Regions from separate parts of the Pseudoalteromonas sp. APC 3355 genome, predicted to be linked through region 1. Evidence: predicted binding sites of a transcription regulator. Region 1 holds the regulator's gene; each other region holds the start of a gene.
What was found. Region 1 encodes sigma-54, which starts transcription at its own class of promoters, with help from an activator protein. Its sites were predicted from a motif close to GTTGGCACGNNNNTNGNNT; they were not measured.
Positions count from the first base shown of each region.

Region 1 (5,295 bases):
TTGAAGCATTAGTAATGCGAATATTGTTTTTATAAAACAGGTTATTCTTGTTCATTAAAGCGTTGTGCTATTAATTCTCCAACAGCGTGTAAAGCTTGCTCAGAATCAGGGCCTTTACAAACAACTTTAACTTCTTTTCCTTGGCTACTTTCAAGTAACATTAATGCAAGTACGCTATCGCCTGCGGCTTCTTTGTCATCTTGGAATAATGTGATTGTAGCATCAAATTGTACTGCTAATTGCGCAAGCACAGTAGCTGCTCTGGCGTGTAAGCCTAATTTGTTTTTTATTAAAAAGGTATCTTCACAATGCATAACTTACTCTACCTAAGCTGAACAGGTGATTATTCAGCTATATTATTTTTCTTGCTCGCGATGGCGAATTTTTACATTGGGATGTGTCATTGCAAAACTTTCACCGATAGTTTGCGCTAAATACACAGAGCGATGTTGCCCGCCTGTACACCCAATAGCAATGGTTAAATAACTGCGGTTATTTCTTTCTAAATGCGGTAACCACGTTTGTACAAATGTTTGAATTTGCCATGTGAATTTTTGCACTATGCTGTGATTAGCTAAATAGTCTTTAACCGGTTGATCTAACCCATTTAAAGGCTTCAACTCTGGTTCCCAGTGTGGATTTGGTAAAAAGCGTGCATCAAATACGTAGTCTGCTTCTTTTGGTATACCGTGTTTAAAACCAAATGATTCAAATGTGACAATCAGTTGCTTATCTTTTTTACCTAAAATCTTTTCACGAATAGATTCAGCGAGTTGATGAACACTTAAATCAGTCGTATCTATCATAAAGTCGGCGCGAGTGGTTAATACATCAAGTAATTCTTTTTCTTTTTTGATGGCTAAATCAAGCGGCAACGAGTCTATTGATAGTGGGTGTAATCTGCGTGTTTCTGAAAAGCGTTTGATCAATGTCTGATCGTCGCTATCTAAATAAAACAACGTAGGGTTTGCAAAGCCAGGCAAGTATTCAAGAATATCGTTAAATTCATCTTGTTCTTTAGGGATGTTGCGCACATCAATGCTAACAGCAATTTTATCGTAGCTATCAGACACACTGCGAACTAATGAAGGTAGTAGGTTTACTGGAATATTATCAACGCAATAATAACCTAAATCTTCTACAACGCGCAAAGCAACCGACTTGCCAGAACCAGAACGGCCGCTTATGATAATTAACTCCATTTAACACCCTTTATAAAACTATGATTGATCGACAATAACTTGGTAAAGCTCAGTATCAGATTTTGCACTGCGTAACTGTTTACAAAAATCTTTGTTGTTTAGTTTATCAGCAATGGTTGCTAGAGTCTTTAAGTGCTGCTGGTTATCGCCATCTGGTACGATGAGTGCGACAAAAATATCAACAGGGCGATTATCGATTGCATCAAAGTTTATTGGAGTTTCGCTAACGAGCACTAAAGCCAAAGGCTCTTCTGCACCGCTCATTCTTCCATGAGGAATAGCAATGCCACGTCCTATACCTGTACTACCTAATTTCTCTCTGCTCATTAAAGCATTAAGAATATCTTGTTGCGGTAAATACGGAAGTTTGTCGTGAGCAAGTTCGCTAATGAACTCTAAAATTCTTTTTTTGCTATTAAAAAGGACCGCAGCTTTGCTGCAGTCCTGGCATATAAGTGAACTTAATTTCATCATATTAGTGTCGAGCAAGCTTCTCTTTGTGTTTGATTACTTGGCGATCGAGCTTGTCGATCAACGAGTCAATAGCGGCATACATATCTTGATGTTCTGTAGAGGCAAATAGCTCAGCACCGCTTACGTGTATTGTGGCTTCTGCTTTTTGATTTAATTTTTCTACATCGAGAATGACATGAACATTATTTATATGATCAGAGTGTCTTTCAAGCTTCGCAAATTTAGTATTAATATAGTCTCTTAGTGAATCGGTTAATTCTACGTGACGACCAGTTAAGTTTAGTTGCATAAGCATTACCCTCTTAGTTTAGCGTCTTAAATCAGACTTTTACGCTGATTTGACGGTGGAATAGCAAGAGATTCGCGGTATTTTGCGATTGTACGTCTTGCTACTTTAATTCCTTGCTCAGCCAATATATCCGCTATTTTGCTATCACTCAATGGTTTTGCTGAGTTTTCTGCTGCGATTAATTTTCGGATAAGCGCACGTATTGCTGTAGATGAACATTCACCACCGTTTTCAGTACTTACATGGCTTGAGAAAAAGTATTTAAGCTCAAATATACCACGGGGTGTATGCATGTACTTTTGAGTAGTTACGCGTGAAATTGTCGATTCGTGCATTTCTACCATTTCAGCGACATCATTTAAAACCATTGGTTTCATGGCTTCAGGGCCATGTTCAAAAAAGCCTTGTTGTTGCTTAACAATACAATTAGTAACTTTTAATAGCGTGTCGTTTCTACTTTCTAAGCTTTTAATAAACCATTTAGCTTCTTGTAAATGTGAGCGAATAAACTGGCTGTCGCCACTTGATTTTACAGTGCGAGACATTGCCGCGTATTGGCTATTAACACGAATTTTAGGCATGCTATCTGGGTTTAATTCAACAACCCAGCGGCCTTTAATTTTTTTAACTGACACATCAGGAATAACATACTCAGATTCTTCCCTTACAATAGTATCTGCAGGTTTTGGGTTGAGAGTATGTATTAGTGTCATTACTTCTTTAAGCTCTTCTTCTTTGAGCTTAGTTTTTTTCATTAATGTACGATAGTCGCGAGCTGCTAATAGATCAATATGCTCGGTTAAAATCATTTTCGTTTCATTAATGTAAGGTGTTTCTTTATCAAATTGATTAAGCTGAATACACAAACACTCTTGTAAACTACGTGCAGCAATACCAACAGGATCAAACAGTTGGATGCGTTTTAATACCGCTTCAATTTCATCAAGTTCAACTTCGTTATCATCTTCGTTTTCTTGATTAAAGCTTTCTAAAATTTCTTCGCAACTGAGAGTTAAAATACCTGAATCATCGACGGCTTCTACAATCGCAATAGCGATGGCTTCATCGGTAGGGCTAAATGGTGTTAGTTGTAATTGCCACATTAAATACTCATGGAGCGTTTCAGTAGAGGCGCCTTGGTATATTGATTCGTCTTCAGGCATTGGACCTGATGAGGCTGCAGGAGCGGCACTCATGTACTCATCCCAACTAACATCCATAGCCATGTCGTCACTTAGCGTGTCTTTTGCAAGTGCTTCACCAGTATCTTGTTCGTATTCGCTCGGAGCATCATCAGCAGATGCGCTAACAGTTATGTCATCGGTATCAGCTTTTTGCTCGTTTTTACCAGCAGCGTCTTCAGAATAGTCTGCCTCTTCAACCTCTAATAGTGGATTACTGTCGAGAGCTTCTTGTATTTCTTGCTGGAGATCCAATGTACTGAGTTGCAACAAACGAATAGCTTGTTGCAACTGTGGAGTCATTGTAAGTTGCTGGCCCATGCGCAGCTGTAGTGATTGCCTCATGTATCTCTAACAATCCTTTTATGTTGTTATAATTAATACTAGCAGATGCTTAAAGACATGGCGTAAATGTTACAGCCTAAATTGCTCGCCTAAGTAAACATCGCGTACTGTTTTATCATTTAATACGTGTTCTGGAGTACCTGATGCAATCAGCTCCCCATGAGAAACAATGTAGGCTTTTTCACAAACATCAAGGGTCTCTCTTACGTTATGGTCGGTAATTAATACACCAATCCCACGATTTTTAAGATGTTCTATTATTTTCTTTATATCTAATACCGAAATAGGGTCAACACCGGCAAACGGTTCATCCAGTAGTATAAATTTAGGATCTGCTGCCAGCGCTCGTGCTATTTCTACACGACGACGTTCTCCACCCGACAATGCCATACCTTGGCTATCACGAATGTGTTGTATGCTAAATTCATCTAATAAGTTATTGAGCGTGTCTTCTCTGGCTTGTTTATTTAGTTCTTTGCGCGTTTCTAAAATGGCCATTAAGTTTTGATAAACAGTCAGCTTTCTAAAAATTGATGACTCTTGCGGTAAGTAGCCTATGCCTAATCTAGCACGACTATGCATAGGTAAAAGAGTAATATCGTTATCATCAATAGATATTTTACCTTTGTCGCTAGGAACAAGCCCTACAATCATATAAAAAGTCGTTGTTTTACCAGCACCGTTAGGGCCAAGTAAGCCAACTATACTGCCAGCTTGTACTTCAAGGCCGACGTTTTTTACAACTTCACGACCTTTATAGCTTTTTGCCAATAGTTCTGCTTTTAATGTGCTCATGGTTGACCTTTATCGCCTTTTTTACTTTTTTTAGTTTCGATCGGTACTAAAATTGTGTGAACGCGGTCAGTTGAGTTTTCATCTTTTTCGGCACTGATGAGCTGCTGCTCTATGTCGTAGGTAATGCTTTTAGCATTTATTTTTTGTCCGGCTTGCGATACTTGTGCATTACCAACAAGCGTTAAAAAACGCTTAGATACATCATAACGTACTTCGTCAGCACTGGCGCTCATAGTCGTGCCGTCTGATTGCTTTTCTTCAAAGTGCGCAGGGCTACCTGTGGCAATTAATAATTGTTTATTATCACCAAGTTCATCACGTTTGTGTACTTCTAGGCGATCGGCTGTAATGCGGCGATCACCGTGAATTATCTCAACGTTTTTCTCAAAAATACCCACATTAGCTTTCAATTGACCTTCTTGCTTGTCGGCACTTATTGAAATTTGATTGGCAGCAGGTTGCGTGTTTTGCTCTGCAGCACTACTATTAAACGCTAGTATAAGTGTAGGAATTATCAGTGATTTTAATATTTTATTGGTCATAATATATGGTTCGCGTATGGTTAATTAGTTTTATCACTTCGGTTTTTAAGTCGGCCTCTAGGCCTTTACCAGTGATTTTTAAATTGGGTCCAGTGATAATGACGGGTTGCTCCGAACGCATTGTTAATAGCTTTATATCTACCTGAATATTATCAGCATTGATTTTGTCTATCATGGCGTTATCGGTTAAATTTTTGGCAACCACATTACCTTCTAAAATTAATTGTTTATCTTCGTATAATGTTGCTTCGTCTGCATTTATTTGCCACGTTTGTTGTTCGTTATATAAAGTAAAAATGGGTTTTTCGAAAAACGTGAAACCTAATTGCTGGTATAGCTCCATTTTAGCCGCAGTGACTTTGTGGCTAATTTTACCTTGCTCATCATATGCTGTCTGTTTGAGCTCAATAGCTATGTAATCAGGCTTAGCAATAACTTCTGGCTCAGCCTGAGGCACAATATTTGTT
Region 1 is NZ_JASDDB010000002.1:15,777-21,071, forward strand. It holds gene QMA08_RS03295 (HPr family phosphocarrier protein) at 42-314, opposite strand; gene rapZ (RNase adapter RapZ) at 357-1,202, opposite strand; gene ptsN (PTS IIA-like nitrogen regulatory protein PtsN) at 1,221-1,673, opposite strand; gene hpf (ribosome hibernation promoting factor) at 1,678-1,965, opposite strand; gene QMA08_RS03315 (RNA polymerase factor sigma-54) at 1,992-3,491, opposite strand; gene lptB (LPS export ABC transporter ATP-binding protein) at 3,561-4,286, opposite strand; gene lptA (lipopolysaccharide transport periplasmic protein LptA) at 4,283-4,828, opposite strand; gene lptC (LPS export ABC transporter periplasmic protein LptC) at 4,818-5,295, opposite strand, start outside.

Region 2 (5,295 bases), on a different contig from region 1:
TTCCCGCATGGACTAGGACATCACCTAGGTTTACAAGTGCATGATATGGGTGGTTTTATGAGTGACGAAAAGGGCACACATCAACCATCGCCTGAAGGGCATCCGTTCTTGCGTTGTACTCGCCTGATCGAAAAAAACCAAGTGTTTACTATTGAGCCAGGTTTATACTTTATTGATTCACTGCTAGGTGATTTAGCGCAAACCGATAATAAGCAGTTTATTAATTGGGAAAAGGTAGAGTCATTTAAACCATTTGGCGGCATTCGTATTGAAGATAACATTATTGTTCACGAAGATAGCCTAGAGAATATGACGCGTAATTTAGAACTCGATTAATTTCTATAAAGACGAGTTAGCGAATAAACGTTAAAATATGCATATGAACGGGGCCTTTAGGCCCCATTTTTAATTGAGCTTTTAATATGTCTGAATATAAATATCCCGCTGCTGACGTTTTTCATCAAGAAGAAATCAAAAAAAGTACGTTTATAGTTCACATTGCACATACCCCCGATTTAAATTCAGCAAAAACATTTATTAAAAGCATTGAAGAAAAGTATAGCGATGCACGTCATAACTGCTGGGCACATGTGGCAGGCAACCCTGGTGGCAGCCATGTTTATGGTTTTTCGGATGATGGTGAACCTAATGGCACTGCGGGGAAACCTATGTTAAATGTGCTGGTGGGTTCAGGCCTTGGCGAAATCACTGCCGTGGTGACACGTTATTTTGGCGGCATAAAATTAGGCACCGGCGGGCTAGTACGTGCTTATGGTGGCTCATTAAATAATGCACTAGTAAAATTGCAAACGGTGCTTAAAGTTCCCAGTGTTGAAATTACAGGGAGTAGCGAGTACAGCATGCAAGGCGCGATTGAGCAGTTATTAAAAACAAAGTATCAAGTGCTTAATATTGATAAGCAATTTACTGCTAATATTGAGTGGGTGATTACAATCGATAGCCGTGAAGCTCAGCAAGCAATCAAAGATATTTTTGATTTAAGTCACGGCGCAGTTGAGTTAACTATTAAAGAGTAATAACCTACACAAATTGCATATAATGCATACTGACCCTATTTAATTTGGTTGATACTACTCAGCCTGAATTTACTAATAATAAAAGCGACAAGCTAAATGCAATTTCGTACCATCATAAAAATTCTTGGCCAACTTGTTGCGCTGTTTAGTATTACCATGGTGCCTCCGGCACTGGTGTCTTTAATATATAAAGACGGTGGTGGTGTTCCTTTTGTTTTAGCATTTATCTTTAGTGTTGTTATTGGCATGATGGCTTATTACCCAAACCGCCATGAAAACGGTGATTTAAAAGCACGTGAAGGCTTTTTAATTGTTGTTTTGTTTTGGCTGGTACTTGGGGCGTTTGCCTCCTTGCCGCTTATCTTTTTACAAGAACCTAACTTATCGCTCGCCGATGCGGTATTTGAAGCATTTTCTGGCTTAACAACCACCGGCGCTACAGTGCTTACCGGTATTGAGTATTTACCCAAGTCGGTATTGTTTTATCGCCAGCAACTCCAGTGGTTTGGCGGTATGGGTATAATCGTACTCGCTGTTGCTATACTCCCAATGCTAGGTGTTGGTGGTATGCAGTTGTACCGCGCTGAAATACCAGGGCCTGTAAAAGATTCTAAAATGACCCCGCGAATTGCCGATACTGCAAAGCACCTTTGGTATATTTATGTGTCGTTGACTATTACTTGTATGCTGGCTTATTGGGCTGCAGGAATGGAGTGGTTTGATGCTATATGTCATGCATTCTCAACGGTGGCGATAGGTGGTTTTTCTACTTACGACGCCTCCATGGGGCACTTCGACAGCCCTGTAATTAACTTTATTTGTGTGTTCTTTTTAATTATTGCCGCTGTTAACTTCTCCCTGCATTACGCCGCAGTGGCGAGCCGAAACATACAAGTTTATATTCGAGATCCTGAGTTTAAGGTGTTTTTGTGTATTCAATTAGCGCTGGTGGTTATTTGTTTTACTGTACTTTCCTCTAACGAAATATTTGCTAATGGCGATGAAACCCTCGATCAGGCGTTATTTCAAGCTGTTTCAATGAGTACAACAGCAGGCTTTGCTACTGATAACTTTTCAACATGGCCTTTGTTTTTACCTATTTTACTTATATTTTCGAGCTTTATTGGTGGCTGTGCAGGCTCTACTGGTGGTGGTATGAAAGTAGTGCGCGTATTTTTACTTTATTTGCAGGGCGTGCGTGAGCTTAATCGTTTGGTGCACCCACGGGCTATATATTCAATCAAGCTGGGTCGTAAGGCGTTGCCAGATAAAGTAGTAGAAGCTGTGTGGGGTTTTTTCTCTGCTTATGCGCTGGTATTTATTATTATCATGTTAGCGCTTATGGGCACGGGTATGGATAACATAACTGCGTTCTCAGCCACTGCTGCTTGTTTAAATAACTTAGGGCCTGGCTTAGGAGATGTAGCGTCGCATTATGGCGCCATAACCGATGGTGCTAAATGGTTGCTTACTATTGCAATGGTATTTGGTCGCCTAGAAATATTTACTTTATTAGTGTTATTTACGCCTACTTTTTGGCGTGGATAAACGAGCGGCTTAAGTTTTAAATTACGAACTATTGGGAAAGGGATATGCCAACAAATTTAGAAAAGCTAAAGCATATAAGTGTAGGCAGCTTAGTCGACCTAGAAATATTAACACCTACAAGCAGTAAGCGTGTTAAAACTGAATTAGTTGGTTTACTCGATAAGCAGTTTATTATTTTAAATTATCCCAATGCTAAGCGTTTACCTGCGGCGAGTGACTATTTACGTGATGGCGTAATGGTTGTTGTAAGAGCATTGATTGAAGGCAGTGGTGGGCAAGTTATTGCGTTTCGCCAGCAAATTATGTCAGTAGCCTCGCATCCTGCTAAACTCGTCTTTATTAATTTTCCTAAGCAAGTGCAGCTATTTGCGCTACGCTCGCAAACACGCATACCTACCTTATTACCTGCAAAGCTAAAACTAAGTGACGATAGAGTGCTTGAAGGCCTTATTAAGGACATTTCACTCACTGGTGTAATGTTTGATATTAGAGGCGATCAGCAAGCTGAAGGTATAAAAGATATGCAATGCACTGTCGTCCTCAATAGTAGTGATAAAGATTTTGAAGGTGAAATTTGCAGTGTTAAAGAGCATGCTGCAGGTGTGCACTGCGGAATTAAGCTACTAGCAAGCGAGGATGAAATGAAAACCTTTATGAAAGAGCATTTTATAGACCCATCTGCGCTTGAGCCCACCGTTGACTAAATCGTTTTTCGCTTATTTGCAACAAAATGGCGTTTTACGTGAGGTATTTATAAAGTATTTTTTTGTTTTTATATAATTAAAAATATTATTCAAATAAAACAATGCTTTACGTGTTTTTTGTTATGACTTGTTTTTTGTTGTTATAGCTACTTCGTTAAAATTAACCTTAATTATTTTTTAAAATCCCTCCTTTTATAGCTCTACATTTTAAAATGTATCTTTTTATATAAACATAACTATTTGTTTTTAATGACTTTAGTTTTTCACCTCTAAAGCATGTTGCGAAAAGGCAACAGTAATGACTCTGAAAACTCCTACTTATTGTATGTTTTATTTTTAACTTGTTGAAATTTAATGGCTTTTCAATGTTGGCATTTAAGTTGTAATAGTCAGGGTGTACTGAACGAAATCGTGATTCAAAGTGAAACACTTAATCGCACACACATAAATTTGAAGGATACATATTATGAAAAGCATTAATAAAACTTTAGCACTTATCGCTATTGCATCTTCTTCAGCCGCTTTTGCAGCAACAGATTTTGACACACTTGATGTAGACGGCAGTGGCACAATTAGCCAAGCAGAAGCATCAGTAGACGCAAAATTAATGAGCATGTTTTCTGAGCTTGATACTGACCAAAATGGTGAGTTATCAAAAGAAGAATTTTCAGAAGCTTAATTAAAAAGTATTTATCCTGAGTTGCCAAAGACAACCTAAGTAGGCAAGGGAGCTTACGAAAGAGGATAACAAGGAAGTTAAAAATTACGTTTTAAGTTAAACGAAGCAATTTTTTTGATAGAACATTGAAGGATTAAGTTATGAAACATTTAAATAAAGCATTAGCACTTATAGTACTAGCATCTTCTTCCGCTGCATTTGCAGCATCAGATTTTGACAGCCTTGATATCGATGGTAGCGGCACAATTAGCCCAAGCGAAGCGGCAGTCGATACAGATTTAATGGCTGAATTTATTGAGCTAGATACCGACGGTAGCGGCGAGCTTTCTAAAGAAGAATTCGCTAATTACTAACTAACCTGAACTCTGGATAATAAATCTATCTCTAGCAGCTATTTTCAGCGCTAACTGCGTTGAATTTACTTGCAATAGGCCAGCTATTGACGCGTAAATTCGCCTTGTTTTCACTGAAAATCTCTGGCTAGAGAAAATAAATTTAAATATCACCATGATTCAATACATTAGTAAATCTCTTAACCAGAGTACAGGTTAACTAACCTTTTTCAGATTAAACATTTTTCACAGTCAGGGATCTTTGAAAAGGACTTCCCATATTACTAGGAATATTATTATGAAAACATTCAATACAACACTTGCAGTTATCGTTTTAGCATCTTCATCAGCAGCATATGCCGCAGTAGATTTTGCCTCTTTTGATGCAGATGGCGACGGTGCGATTACAATGGAAGAAGCGAAGGTTAACCCTCAACTTGTAAAGATTTTTGATGATTTAGATACTGATGGAAATGGTGAAATCTCTAAAGAAGAGTTTTCAAAAGTACAGTAATCAATATTCGAAGATACTTCACTTAAGCCGCCTTAGTCAGCGGCTTTTTTGTATTTTAAATTAACTAATTAGCGTAACTAGTTAAAGGAATATAGCACTTACTTGGAATAGTTTTTCTACAACGGTAATATGTTTTTTGTCGATTAAAAACATAATGACATGATCGCCCGACATAATAATTGTATCGTCGTGGGCTATCAGTACATCGTCATTACGTACTATTGCGCCAATAGTTGTACCTGCAGGTAGTTTTATGTCGGCAATCGCACGACCAACCACTTTAGATGTGTTTTCATCACCATGAGCTACCGCTTCTATGGCTTCTGCCGCACCTTTACGCAGTGAGTACACATTAACAATATCACCACGGCGTACGTGCGTTAATAACGCTGATATAGTTGCTTGTTGTGGCGATATGGCAATATCTATTTCGCCGCCTTGTACCAAATCAACGTAAGCACCACGCTGGATAAGCACCATG
Region 2 is NZ_JASDDB010000020.1:11,422-16,716, reverse strand. It holds gene pepQ (Xaa-Pro dipeptidase) at 1-336, shown strand, start outside; gene QMA08_RS19125 (YigZ family protein) at 423-1,037, shown strand; gene QMA08_RS19120 (TrkH family potassium uptake protein) at 1,134-2,585, shown strand; gene QMA08_RS19115 (flagellar brake protein) at 2,630-3,289, shown strand; gene QMA08_RS19110 (EF-hand domain-containing protein) at 3,756-3,968, shown strand; gene QMA08_RS19105 (calmodulin) at 4,109-4,321, shown strand; gene QMA08_RS19100 (EF-hand domain-containing protein) at 4,599-4,814, shown strand; gene trkA (Trk system potassium transporter TrkA) at 4,896-5,295, opposite strand, start outside.
Region 2: the regulator sigma-54 is predicted to act here: its motif matches at 3,657-3,675, upstream of QMA08_RS19110 (EF-hand domain-containing protein).

Region 3 (5,295 bases), 380 kb from region 1:
TATTATCAGTAATTTGATATTCGTTAGCATTACCTGTTTTAACAAGCGTTATTTCACCGTTTGTTAAGCCTGGTGCTGTAGTAAAACCACCGGAGGTAACACTTGTTACTTCTCCCGCTGAAATAGTAGCGGTACCTATATTATTTAAATCGTTAGCAGTACGGATTGGCGATGCTAGTGCTAAATCTTCTGCGCGCCCTGTTGCAAGTGTAATACTTGAAGCGGCATCTGAATTAAGCTTTATTTGAAATTGATCCCCCTCAACACCAGCCCCAGATACATTTACTTGAAGACCAAATGATTCGCCTGAGGTAATAGTCGATGAATCAATAACACCTGTCGATATATCAGCAAGTGAAGGCTGCCCTAACGGATCGCCTTTGTTATCTATAGGCTGAATACTTACTTCATTAGCATTAGCTGTATAAGTAATAATAAAGTCACTGGCAGGAAGTTCACTGCCCTTACCTGGCTCTACTGTTGCAGTCATACCGGCAGTACCTGTGTTAGCTTGATACGCATAAGCGCCAACGGTAGGTATATTAAAAATATTACCCCCTAGCTGACCTGTTGCATCCATACCCAATTTGTTTTGTTCGTTAAATGCATCAGCAATAGCTAAGCCCATTTGACCAATTTGGTTTTGCGCAGGGACTAATATGTCATCTCTAAAAGCAAGTAAACCGCCAATTTTGCCTTTAAGCTTGCTTACATCAACTTCAAGCGGCACAGCTTTGCCACCATTAACGTCAAGCGTGAATTCTTTAAAGTTAGGATCAGGATCCCCTGTCATCGAAAATAAGTTAAATGCGCCATTTTGCATAACAACCGCTTCGCCTGTGCCCATAAAAACGAGTTTTTCGCCATTTGGACCATCAAGCGTTTCTATGTCTATTAGCTCTGATAAGTCGCGTATTGCTTTATCGCGTTCGTTGTAGGTAGAGCTGGCATCTGCGGCGTTATTAGTGCCATTAACTGCTGCAATATTTTGATTTAGCGTGCTAATACTTTGAATGAGTGAGTTTGCTTCATCTGAAAATATTTCGAGTTGCTCGTTTACTATACTTTTTTGATCAAGCACGATGCCCGAAAGCCTATCCATTTGATCAATTAAGCTTTGCGCATCTGTCATCACTAATGAGCGAGCAACAGTAGACGAGGGCTGATTTAGCGCTTCTTGCACGTTATTAAATAAAGAGTTAATACCAGTCGAAAGATTATTCGACTCTTCAGAAAAAATAGTATCAACTCGATTAGCCTCAGTAATAAACTGATCGAAAAACGATTTATTAGAGGTGTCACGATTTAGCTGTGACTGAGCAAACTCATTTAGTAATCGGTATGTTTCGCCTCGCCCTACTTGGTTGTCAACCATAGTAGTAAACTCTGTACGCTCACGCACATAGCCTTCGGTATTTACATTGGCGATATTTTTACTTGTCGTTTGCAGTAGCTCCGAGCTTGCTCTAACCCCAGAACTGGCAATGTTCAATAAATTAAACGACATGTTACTCTACTCCTTGGCGGATCACGTTTGCCGCAATGTCTTTTAGCTGACTGCTATTGAGCACTTTTTTTATTTTGCTGGCATAATTTGGATCGGTTGCATAACCTGCTTTTTGTAATGAATCTAAAAAGTCGTTTGGTTTAGCTGTATTTTGTAATGCTTCTTTGTAGCGTGGGTTTTGCGTTAAAAAATCAACGAAGTCGTTCACGCTGTCTTTAATTGAATCGTAGGCTCTAAAGCTGGCTTGTTTTTTAACGGGTGTACCTTGCTCAAACTCAAGCGTTATTTTGCTTGCTTTATCACCTTCCCAGCTTTTATCTGACTTAATATTAAACAAGTTATTTGAGCTGCCACCGTCACTTTTATTAATAATGTGTTTACCCCAACCGGTTTCAAGTGCCGCTTGTGCAACCATTACCGCAGGATTTAAACCAATTTTTTGCGCTGCCGTTTTAGCGTGTTCCCACACTGAACTTACAAACTCTTCTGCATTTTTAAATGTTGGGCTATCGGTTTTAGACTCTGCAGTATCGACTTTAGGCTCAGCAATATCGGCTTTAGTACTCTTAACGATAAGATCGGGTTGCTTATTTTTTTGCTCATGAGGAAGAGCGGAACCGACTTGCGTATCGCTAAAAATATCGTTGGTTGTTCTAAGCACCGAGCCTGGCATAAAGTTTTTAGACTCAGGCGATAACTGCTGAACTATTAGATCGGCAAGGCCTAACGAGCCATTTGATGAAAGCTCTGTTGAAAGTTGCTGATCGTGCATTTCTTCAAAAAACTTTACGCCACTTGAATTAAATGGGCTGTCTTTGTCTTCAAATGCTTCGTTAGCTTTGCGCATTCCTTTGAGCAACATTTGCGTAAAAATAGCTTCAAATTGTGCGGCCGCTTTTTTGAGCGCAGCTTTAGAGGCATCAGTTGATGCATCGCCACTGGTTAAGGCTTCTTTACGAAGTGAATCTAAGTTGCCTAAATCAAAAAAGTTTTGTTTATCGAGGTGATTAGTTTCCATCGGCTTTTTGACACAAAATGAATAATGCAGTTAAAAATGCAAAAATTGAGCCACTACAGATAAAACAAGGAAGATAAAAATAATAAACTTAAGTTGCTGTAAATAAAAAGCCCTATATCTTGTTTCAAAACTATAGGGCTTAAGTAATACGTTATTTATTGGCTTGAGTTATTTATATAACAACTAACTGTCCGTTAATTGCGCCGGCTTCTTTTAGTGCTTCTAAAATAGCCATTAGATCACCAGGCGCTGCGCCTACTTCGTTAATTGCGCGAACTAAATCGTCAAGGCTTACACCTGGATTAAATACAAAGGCGCGCGAGTCGTCTTGGTTTACATCAATAATGCTCTGCTGCGTGACAACTGTATCACCGTTTGCTAGCGGATTTGGTTGTGACACGTTTTGTTGTTCTGCAATTGTTACTGTTAAGCCACCATGAGTTATAGCCGCAGGCTGAAGCTTAACGTTTTTGCCAATGACAATTGTACCGGTGCGCGAGTTAACTATAATTTTAGCGGCCATGTCAGCTGGTTTAAATTCTAAGTTTTCGAGTGTTGATAAGTACGATACACGCTGGGATGCATCGCGTGGTGCTATAACACGAATAGAAACAGAATCTATTGCTTGTGCGCTATTTGGGCCAACTAAGTCATTAATTGTTTTTTCTAGGCGTTTTGCCGTCGTAAAGTCTGGGCGGTTTAGGTTGAAGGTAATGTAATCGCCTTGCATAAATGGGCTTTCTACGGTGCGTTCAACTGTTGCGCCATTTGGTATACGACCAACTGTAGGCGTGTTAATTACAACCTTACTGCCATCAAGACCTTGTGCACCTAAGCCACCGACAATTAAACTACCTTGTGCAATTGCGTACACGTTACCGTCTACACCTTTTAAAAAAGTTTGTAGTAAAGTACCACCACGCAAGCTGCCTGCACTACCAATAGAAGAAACCGTAATATCTATTGTTTGTCCGGGTTTTCTAAATGCGGGTAATTCTGCATGCACCGCCACAGCGGCAACATTTTTAATTTTAGGACTTTGAGTTGAAGGTAGCGTAATACCAAAGCTGTTCAACATGCCTCTAAAACTTTGTTGTGTATATGAGTTTTGCTCGCCAGTGCCTGGCAAACCAACTACTAAGCCATAACCGACTAATTGGTTAGAGCGTACGCCTTCAACCATAGACACATCTTTTATGCGCTCAGCACTGGCAGTAAACTGCCAACCTAATAACACAACTAAACATAAAGCTTTAAGGCTATTCATGTTGTTACCCTCTAAAATGGAAACAGCGAACTGCTAAAGAAACGTGTAAGCCAACCAGGACTTTGCGCCTCTTGCGTTTGCCCTTTACCTGAGTATTGAATACGTGCATTAGCAATACGATTTGATTCAACCGTATTATCGGCGCTTACGTCTTGAGGGCGTACTAGCCCTTCTAAACGAATAAACTCTTCGCCGGTATTAAGCGTTAGCCATTTTTCGCCGCGTATAACTAAATTACCGTTAGGTAAAACGCGCATTACATTAACCGAAATATCGCCCACTAAGCTGTTTGACTGGTTTGATTTTGAATCACCCGTAAACGACGAATCACTACCAATACCAAACTGGATACTATCGCCACCTATATTTACAGGTAGACCACCTAAGCCAATCACTGGGTCTAAGCTTGCGTCAGTTTCTTTGTCTGTTTCTGTTTTAGCGGCCTTTGTTGCTTGAGTAGACTCTTGCAATTTAACCGTAATTATATCGCCAGTACGTAGCGCTTTTTTATCGGAATATAAGTCGTTTGATGTATGAGTATTAAACAATGAACCTGTGGCTACCAGCGGCTCTAAAATGGGCTCGGGGTACATAGGTGCGTAGTAAGGGTCGTCCTGCACTACCTCACTATTTTGCGTAGACATACAGCCACTTAAAAATAATGTGCCCGCTGCAAATAAAATAATATTACGCATAATTCCCCCTATTCTATTAAAGCTGTTGATTGATATAACTCATCATTTCGTCAACGGCCGAAATTACTTTTGAGTTCATTTCGTAAATACGCTGAGTTTCGATTAGGTTTACCAGCTCTTCAGTCACATTTACGTTTGAAGTTTCGAGTGAGCCTTGAATAATACTACCTAACCCTTCAACACCAGGATTACCTTGTACAGGCGCACCACTTACAGCCGTTTCGGTATAAAGGTTTTGACCAATTGGCTCAAGACCCGATGGATTAATAAAGTCACTAATAGTCAGCTGACCAATTACAACGTTATCTGCTTGGCCTGCAACACGTACAGATACTTCGCCGTCTTGGGAAACCGTAATTGATTGCGCGTCATCTGGTACATTCATTTCTGGCTGAATAACGTAACCTGCGCCCGATGTTACAATTCGTCCATCGCCATCAGTAGTAAACTGACCATTGCGCGAGTAAGCAATATTGCCATCTGGTTGCAGTACTTCAAAAAAACCTTCGCCAGAAATCATCCAATCTAGTGAGTTTTCGGTGGTCAACATGTTGCCTTGCGTAAACTCTTTTTGGTTAGCTACAACTTTAGCACCCGCACCTAACATTAAGCCCGACGGCATTTCGGTATCTTGCGATGAACGACCACCCGGTTGATTAATATTTTGATAAAGTAAATCTTCAAATATAGCGCGGCTTTTTTTGTAACCTACGGTACTGGCATTCGCTAAATTATTTGAGATAACCGATATATCGGTTTGTTGAGCGTCTAGCCCCGTTTTACTGATCCACAATGCTGGATTCATAAT
Region 3 is NZ_JASDDB010000002.1:398,371-403,665, reverse strand. It holds gene flgK (flagellar hook-associated protein FlgK) at 1-1,507, opposite strand, end outside; gene flgJ (flagellar assembly peptidoglycan hydrolase FlgJ) at 1,509-2,525, opposite strand; gene QMA08_RS05015 (flagellar basal body P-ring protein FlgI) at 2,698-3,792, opposite strand; gene flgH (flagellar basal body L-ring protein FlgH) at 3,804-4,487, opposite strand; gene flgG (flagellar basal-body rod protein FlgG) at 4,504-5,292, opposite strand.
Region 3: the regulator sigma-54 is predicted to act here: its motif matches at 2,562-2,580, upstream of flgJ (flagellar assembly peptidoglycan hydrolase FlgJ).

Region 4 (5,295 bases), 390 kb from region 1:
TCATTAAACGCTCAACGTAACCTTTCAGCTTCAGGTTCAAATTTAGCTACCTCAATGGAGCGTTTATCATCGGGTATGCGTATTAATAGCGCAAAAGATGATGCAGCAGGCCTGCAAATATCAAACCGTTTAACATCTCAAATTAATGGTTTGGGTGTTGCACAGCGTAACGCTAATGATGGTATTTCAATGGCGCAAACTGCAGAAGGTGCTATGCAAGCTTCTACCGACATCTTACAAAGAATGCGTGAATTAGCACTGCAATCTGCTAATGGCTCTAACTCAGACAAAGACCGCGATGCTTTACAAAAAGAAGTAGTGCAGCTAAATACAGAACTAACACGTATTGCAGAAACAACGTCTTTCGGTGGTCAGCAGTTACTAGATGGTTCATTCGGGACTAAGTCTTTCCAAGTTGGTTCTAATGCAAATGAAACAATCGGTGTTACTTTAAAAGATATCTCAGCTAATAGTATAGGCTCTTTCGATAAAGTACTAGCAGGTGCCGCTGGTAGTGCCTTAGGTCTTGGTAGAGCGAGCACTGCAGCAGATACAGCAACGGCATCAACTAATGGGGTAGCCGGTGGAGCTTTAAGTATCGATGGCACAGCGCTTACTACAGCACCTAGTGCTGGTAATTCAGCGGAAACAATTGCTGCAGGTATTAATGAGCTGTCAGGTACAACAGGCGTTACAGCTGACGCTAGAACGCAAGCTGAAATTAAGTTAACAGCAGGCGACTCAGTAAGTTTTAGCCTTAACTCTGTTCAAATATCAGCTTCTGTTTCGGGCACCGATGATTTAACTGATTTAGCAACAGCTATCAATGAAGAGACAAGTAACACAGGTGTAACCGCAGAGAGTAAAGATGGTCGATTAATACTGACAGACGAAAGCGGTAAAGATATTGAAATTGCAGACTTTACAGCAGCGACTGCGGATATGACCGTAGCAGGTATTGCTCAAGACGGAACGACGCAGGGTACTCCAATTTCACTTGATGGTCAGTTAGCTGCTGCGGATAGCACAACTGTTGCGGGAAGCATTAAACTTTCATCTGATAGTAACTTTAATGTTGTTGCGGCTACGCCTGCTGATGCTGGTGCTGGTGGTGTAGCAGCACTATCTAAAGTTTCAGATGTAGATATTAAAACTCAAGATGGTTCGCAAAATGCTTTAGCTGTAATTGATGGTGCACTATCGCAAATAGATTCACAACGAGCTAACTTAGGTGCGGTACAAAACCGCTTTAGCCAAACAATTAGTAATTTAGCAAATGTTCAAGAAAATGTATCTGCATCACGTGGTCGCATTCAAGATACTGATTTTGCGGCAGAAACAGCGCAAATGACGAAAAATCAAATATTGCAACAGGCTGGAACATCAATCCTGGCGCAAGCAAACCAGTTACCACAAGCAGCACTTAGCTTAATAGGTTAAAGGCAATAGCTTAATGGTTAGCTAACTAATGCATAAAGTCAGTATTAGTATTAAAAAAGGAGGTGGCTTTAGCTACCTCCTTTTGTGGTTTAAGAATATAAACTAAGCTATTGTTGGTTTAATTAAGTACAAATAGGAATCTGTTATGAATACAATTACTTCAAACGCAGAAATTACAACATTACCGACTCCCATTGCTGGTGATGATAAGCAAACAGGACAAGCTGCTCGTTCTTTAACTGAGCGAGCAGTTGATGATGTAAAGCAAACGGAAGTGCTCAATCAACAAAAGCTACAGCAAAACCAATACAAAAATAACAATCAAGATGAAAAAGATCAGCCCTTAGAGCGCGAACAGCTAGAACAAATGGCGCAACAATTGCAGGACTTTATGGGTGAAATGAATCGCAGCTTACAATTTAAAGTTGATGAAGATTCAGGCCGCGATGTCATTAAAGTGCTCGATAAAAACAGTGGTGAAGTAATTAAGCAATATCCTTCTGAGGAAGTATTAAGTTTGGTGTCTAAATTGTCTGAATCTGCTGGTATTTTAATCGACCAAACAGTTTAGTCGGTAGTTTGCATTACCAATATCAAGTTAGTGTATTTTTAAGTATTTAAAGAGGTGAAGTATGTCTATATCGTTCAATGGCTTAGGCTCTGGTTTAGCTGTGTCAGATATTGTTGATGCACTCGTTAATGCTGAAAAAGCTCCTGCGGAATCTCGTTTAAATACTCGAGAAGGTAATTTAACTACAGATATTTCAGCTGTTGGTGCACTCAAGTCAGCGCTTGAAAAAGTACAAACTTCAATGCAAATATTAGGTGATAGCGATAAGTTCCAACAGCGGAGCACATCAGGCAGCGATGATTTTATATCGATAAGTGCTGATGGAGAAGCCCAACCTGGAGGATACTCAGTAAAGGTAAATAACTTAGCTTCGGAACATAAAATTTTATCAAAAGCTTTTGATTCTGAAGCTGCTGTAGGTGAGGGAACTATTACCTTGGCCTCTGGCGATAACAGCTTTGAGATACTTGTGTCTGACACAGCAACTCTTAGCGAAATTCGTGATGCGATAAATGATAGCAACGATAACGACAGTATTAACGCAACTATTATTACTGACGATGATGGACAGCATTTGGTTTTTTCAGCTAAAAATAGTGGTGTTGATAACATCATTAATATTGAAGTTGCTGATATTGACGGAGACAACACCGATTTAAATGGACTTTCGCGATTAGCTTTTGATTTAAATGGTGTTAAGAATATTGATGAAATAATAGAGGCAACAGATGCATCTATTACCATTGATGGTTCACTTACAGTGAGTAGCTCATCTAATGAATTTGCCGGAGTAATTGACGGTATTACAATAACAGCTAAAAAGTCACACGACACAGATGACGATTTGAGTGATATATCGGTTAAAGAGAATAATAATAATATCAAAGCTGGTTTAAATAGCTTTATCGAAAGTTATAATGAGCTATTAGAACTAAGCAAGAACCTAGGTGCATCAAGCGAAGATGGCGTTGGGGTTATGGCTGGGGATTCATTACTTCGAGGCGTTATGTCAAAGCTTCGTAGCGAAATAACAAATCCTATTGATTTAGGTGACGGGAACTCGTTATCACTTTCGCAGTTAGGTGTTGAAACAGACCGCTACGGTGTTTTAACACTAAATAGTGAAACATTGGATGACAAAATAGATGCAGATGTTGATTTAGTACAGCAGTTTTTCGTGGGTAATGAAGGCGATGATAATGGTGGGTTTGCAAAGTCCTTTGATGAAAAGTTGAGCTTTTATACGGATTCCGATGGTATTATCCAAAACCGAATAGACAGTAAAACGAACCAACTTGATGATTTAGATGATCAGCGCGTGAGCCTTGCTAGTAAAATGGAGTCGTTATCTTCTCGGTTATACGCTCAATATAATGCGATGGATTTATTAGTAGCGAGCCTTAATAACACCAGCAGTTATGTTCAAGCTCAATTAGAGAATATGCCAGGCGTAGTACGAGATAACTCTTAGTAGATAAATATAATATTAAATTAATAACTAAATTAAGAAAGCACAAAAAAACCGTTATTTAAAACGGTTTTTTTGTGCTTTCTATTTAAGTAGATTTTAGCGACTTGCTTTATAAGCTTTAATCGCCTTACCTGATTTTTTATGTTTAATAATAGCTTTTGATGATTCGTTTTTTGCACTATTCGCTTTTACTAAAATAGTATTTATACGAAGCTGAATTAATTCTAATTGTTTTGCGCTTGGGCCGTCGCTGCTTTCGCACCATTGCTTTAGTTTAACATTTAAAGTGTCTAAAAGAGGCCGAGCTTCGTCTGCGTTATCATCATTTACTAACACTTCAATATTACTAAGCAACGTTTGTATGAGCTCAGAGTAGTTAGTTAATGGCTCTGAAAATGTTGGCGAGTCCATAATTGAAATTAAACCGCAGGGCTTCGTTGATCTAGCGGAATATTATCCCAGCCTTCTTTAATTTCTTTAACAATACTTGATACTTCCACAATTGCTTCAATATCGTTGTTTATGTTCGCTTGCGTTAAACGGCGCTGGCAGTAATCGTAAAGCGCCAATAAATTATTAGAAATACTAGGGTCTTGTTCTACTTCTAAATTAAGTGCATCTTGCAGTGCACCAAATAGCAAAATACATGCTGAAATGTTTTCCCCTTTTTTTGCTATTTCTTTGCGCTCAATAAACCCTTTTGTTGCTGCTAAGCGACCGATGATATTACTGAATATAAGGTTTATTTGTTCGTAAGGGGCCATTTCGGCAATACTACTGGCACGAACTTGACTGTATTTTTTTACTGAGACATGAGCCATGGGAAAATCCTAAAATTTAAAACGATAAAATTATGTGAAAGCTAATACAAAAAATTAATTAAGCTTTTATAAGAACAAAGCAATATTAATGCCAAGCATTTTCACTTATTTATGTATCGGCATTTGTAACTTCAACTTAAATTTATAATTGAGTTTATTTACTAACAATAGCATTTTTATTGCAGAGTAAATTAATTTTTAGGGCTAAGTTATAGTTAGGTAATAGTTAGGTAATAGTTAAGTAATGGCTAAGTTAAAACTATAACCCATACTTAATGATTAACTATTAAGTATGATTGACTTAACTAGCCCGCCTGTTTTTTGGCGTTTATGTCAAAAAACTGCCGCTATCACTTGCATCCATGCTGAACTGGCTTACAATTTAACTAATTATACAAATTAGTGAAAGTACGGCTCGCTAAATATGATCTTGATTTTAGATAATAATAACAACCGCGCAATAGGATTAAATGCTTCACTTGGCTTTATTGGTGAAGCTGTTCAACTATTAAGCGAAGACTGCTTTGAACAAGAATGCAAAAAATATCAGCAGCAAGAATGCATGATCATTTTAGGAGCGTTGCAATCACTTGACCACGAAAGCTTAATTAAACGCTATCCAACATTACCCTTTTTGTTAATTGGCGAAACGCTAAAACCACTATTAAGTATAGCTAATGTAGTGGGGCTTATTTGCGAGCCGTTTAATCACGAAGTAACAACTCAGTTACTTCACGACTGCCAGCAGTATCAGCGTATGCTGCCTAATGAGCATAAGCATTCTAAACCACATAAAACTTTTGATGGGTTAGTTGGTGAAACAGAGGCCGTAAAAGATGTTCGCTTTTTAATTGAACAAGTGGCAAAAACTGATGCTAATGTTTTAATTTTAGGCGAATCAGGCACAGGTAAAGAAGTGGTTGCCCGTAATGTACACTTGCTTTCAAAGCGTATTAATGGACCATTTGTACCAGTTAACTGTGGTGCTATAC
Region 4 is NZ_JASDDB010000002.1:407,496-412,790, forward strand. It holds gene QMA08_RS05040 (flagellin) at 1-1,440, shown strand, start outside; gene QMA08_RS05045 (flagellar protein FlaG) at 1,586-2,011, shown strand; gene fliD (flagellar filament capping protein FliD) at 2,073-3,482, shown strand; gene QMA08_RS05055 (hypothetical protein) at 3,579-3,893, opposite strand; gene fliS (flagellar export chaperone FliS) at 3,902-4,303, opposite strand; gene QMA08_RS05065 (sigma-54-dependent Fis family transcriptional regulator) at 4,728-5,295, shown strand, end outside.
Region 4: the regulator sigma-54 is predicted to act here: its motif matches at 4,381-4,399, upstream of fliS (flagellar export chaperone FliS).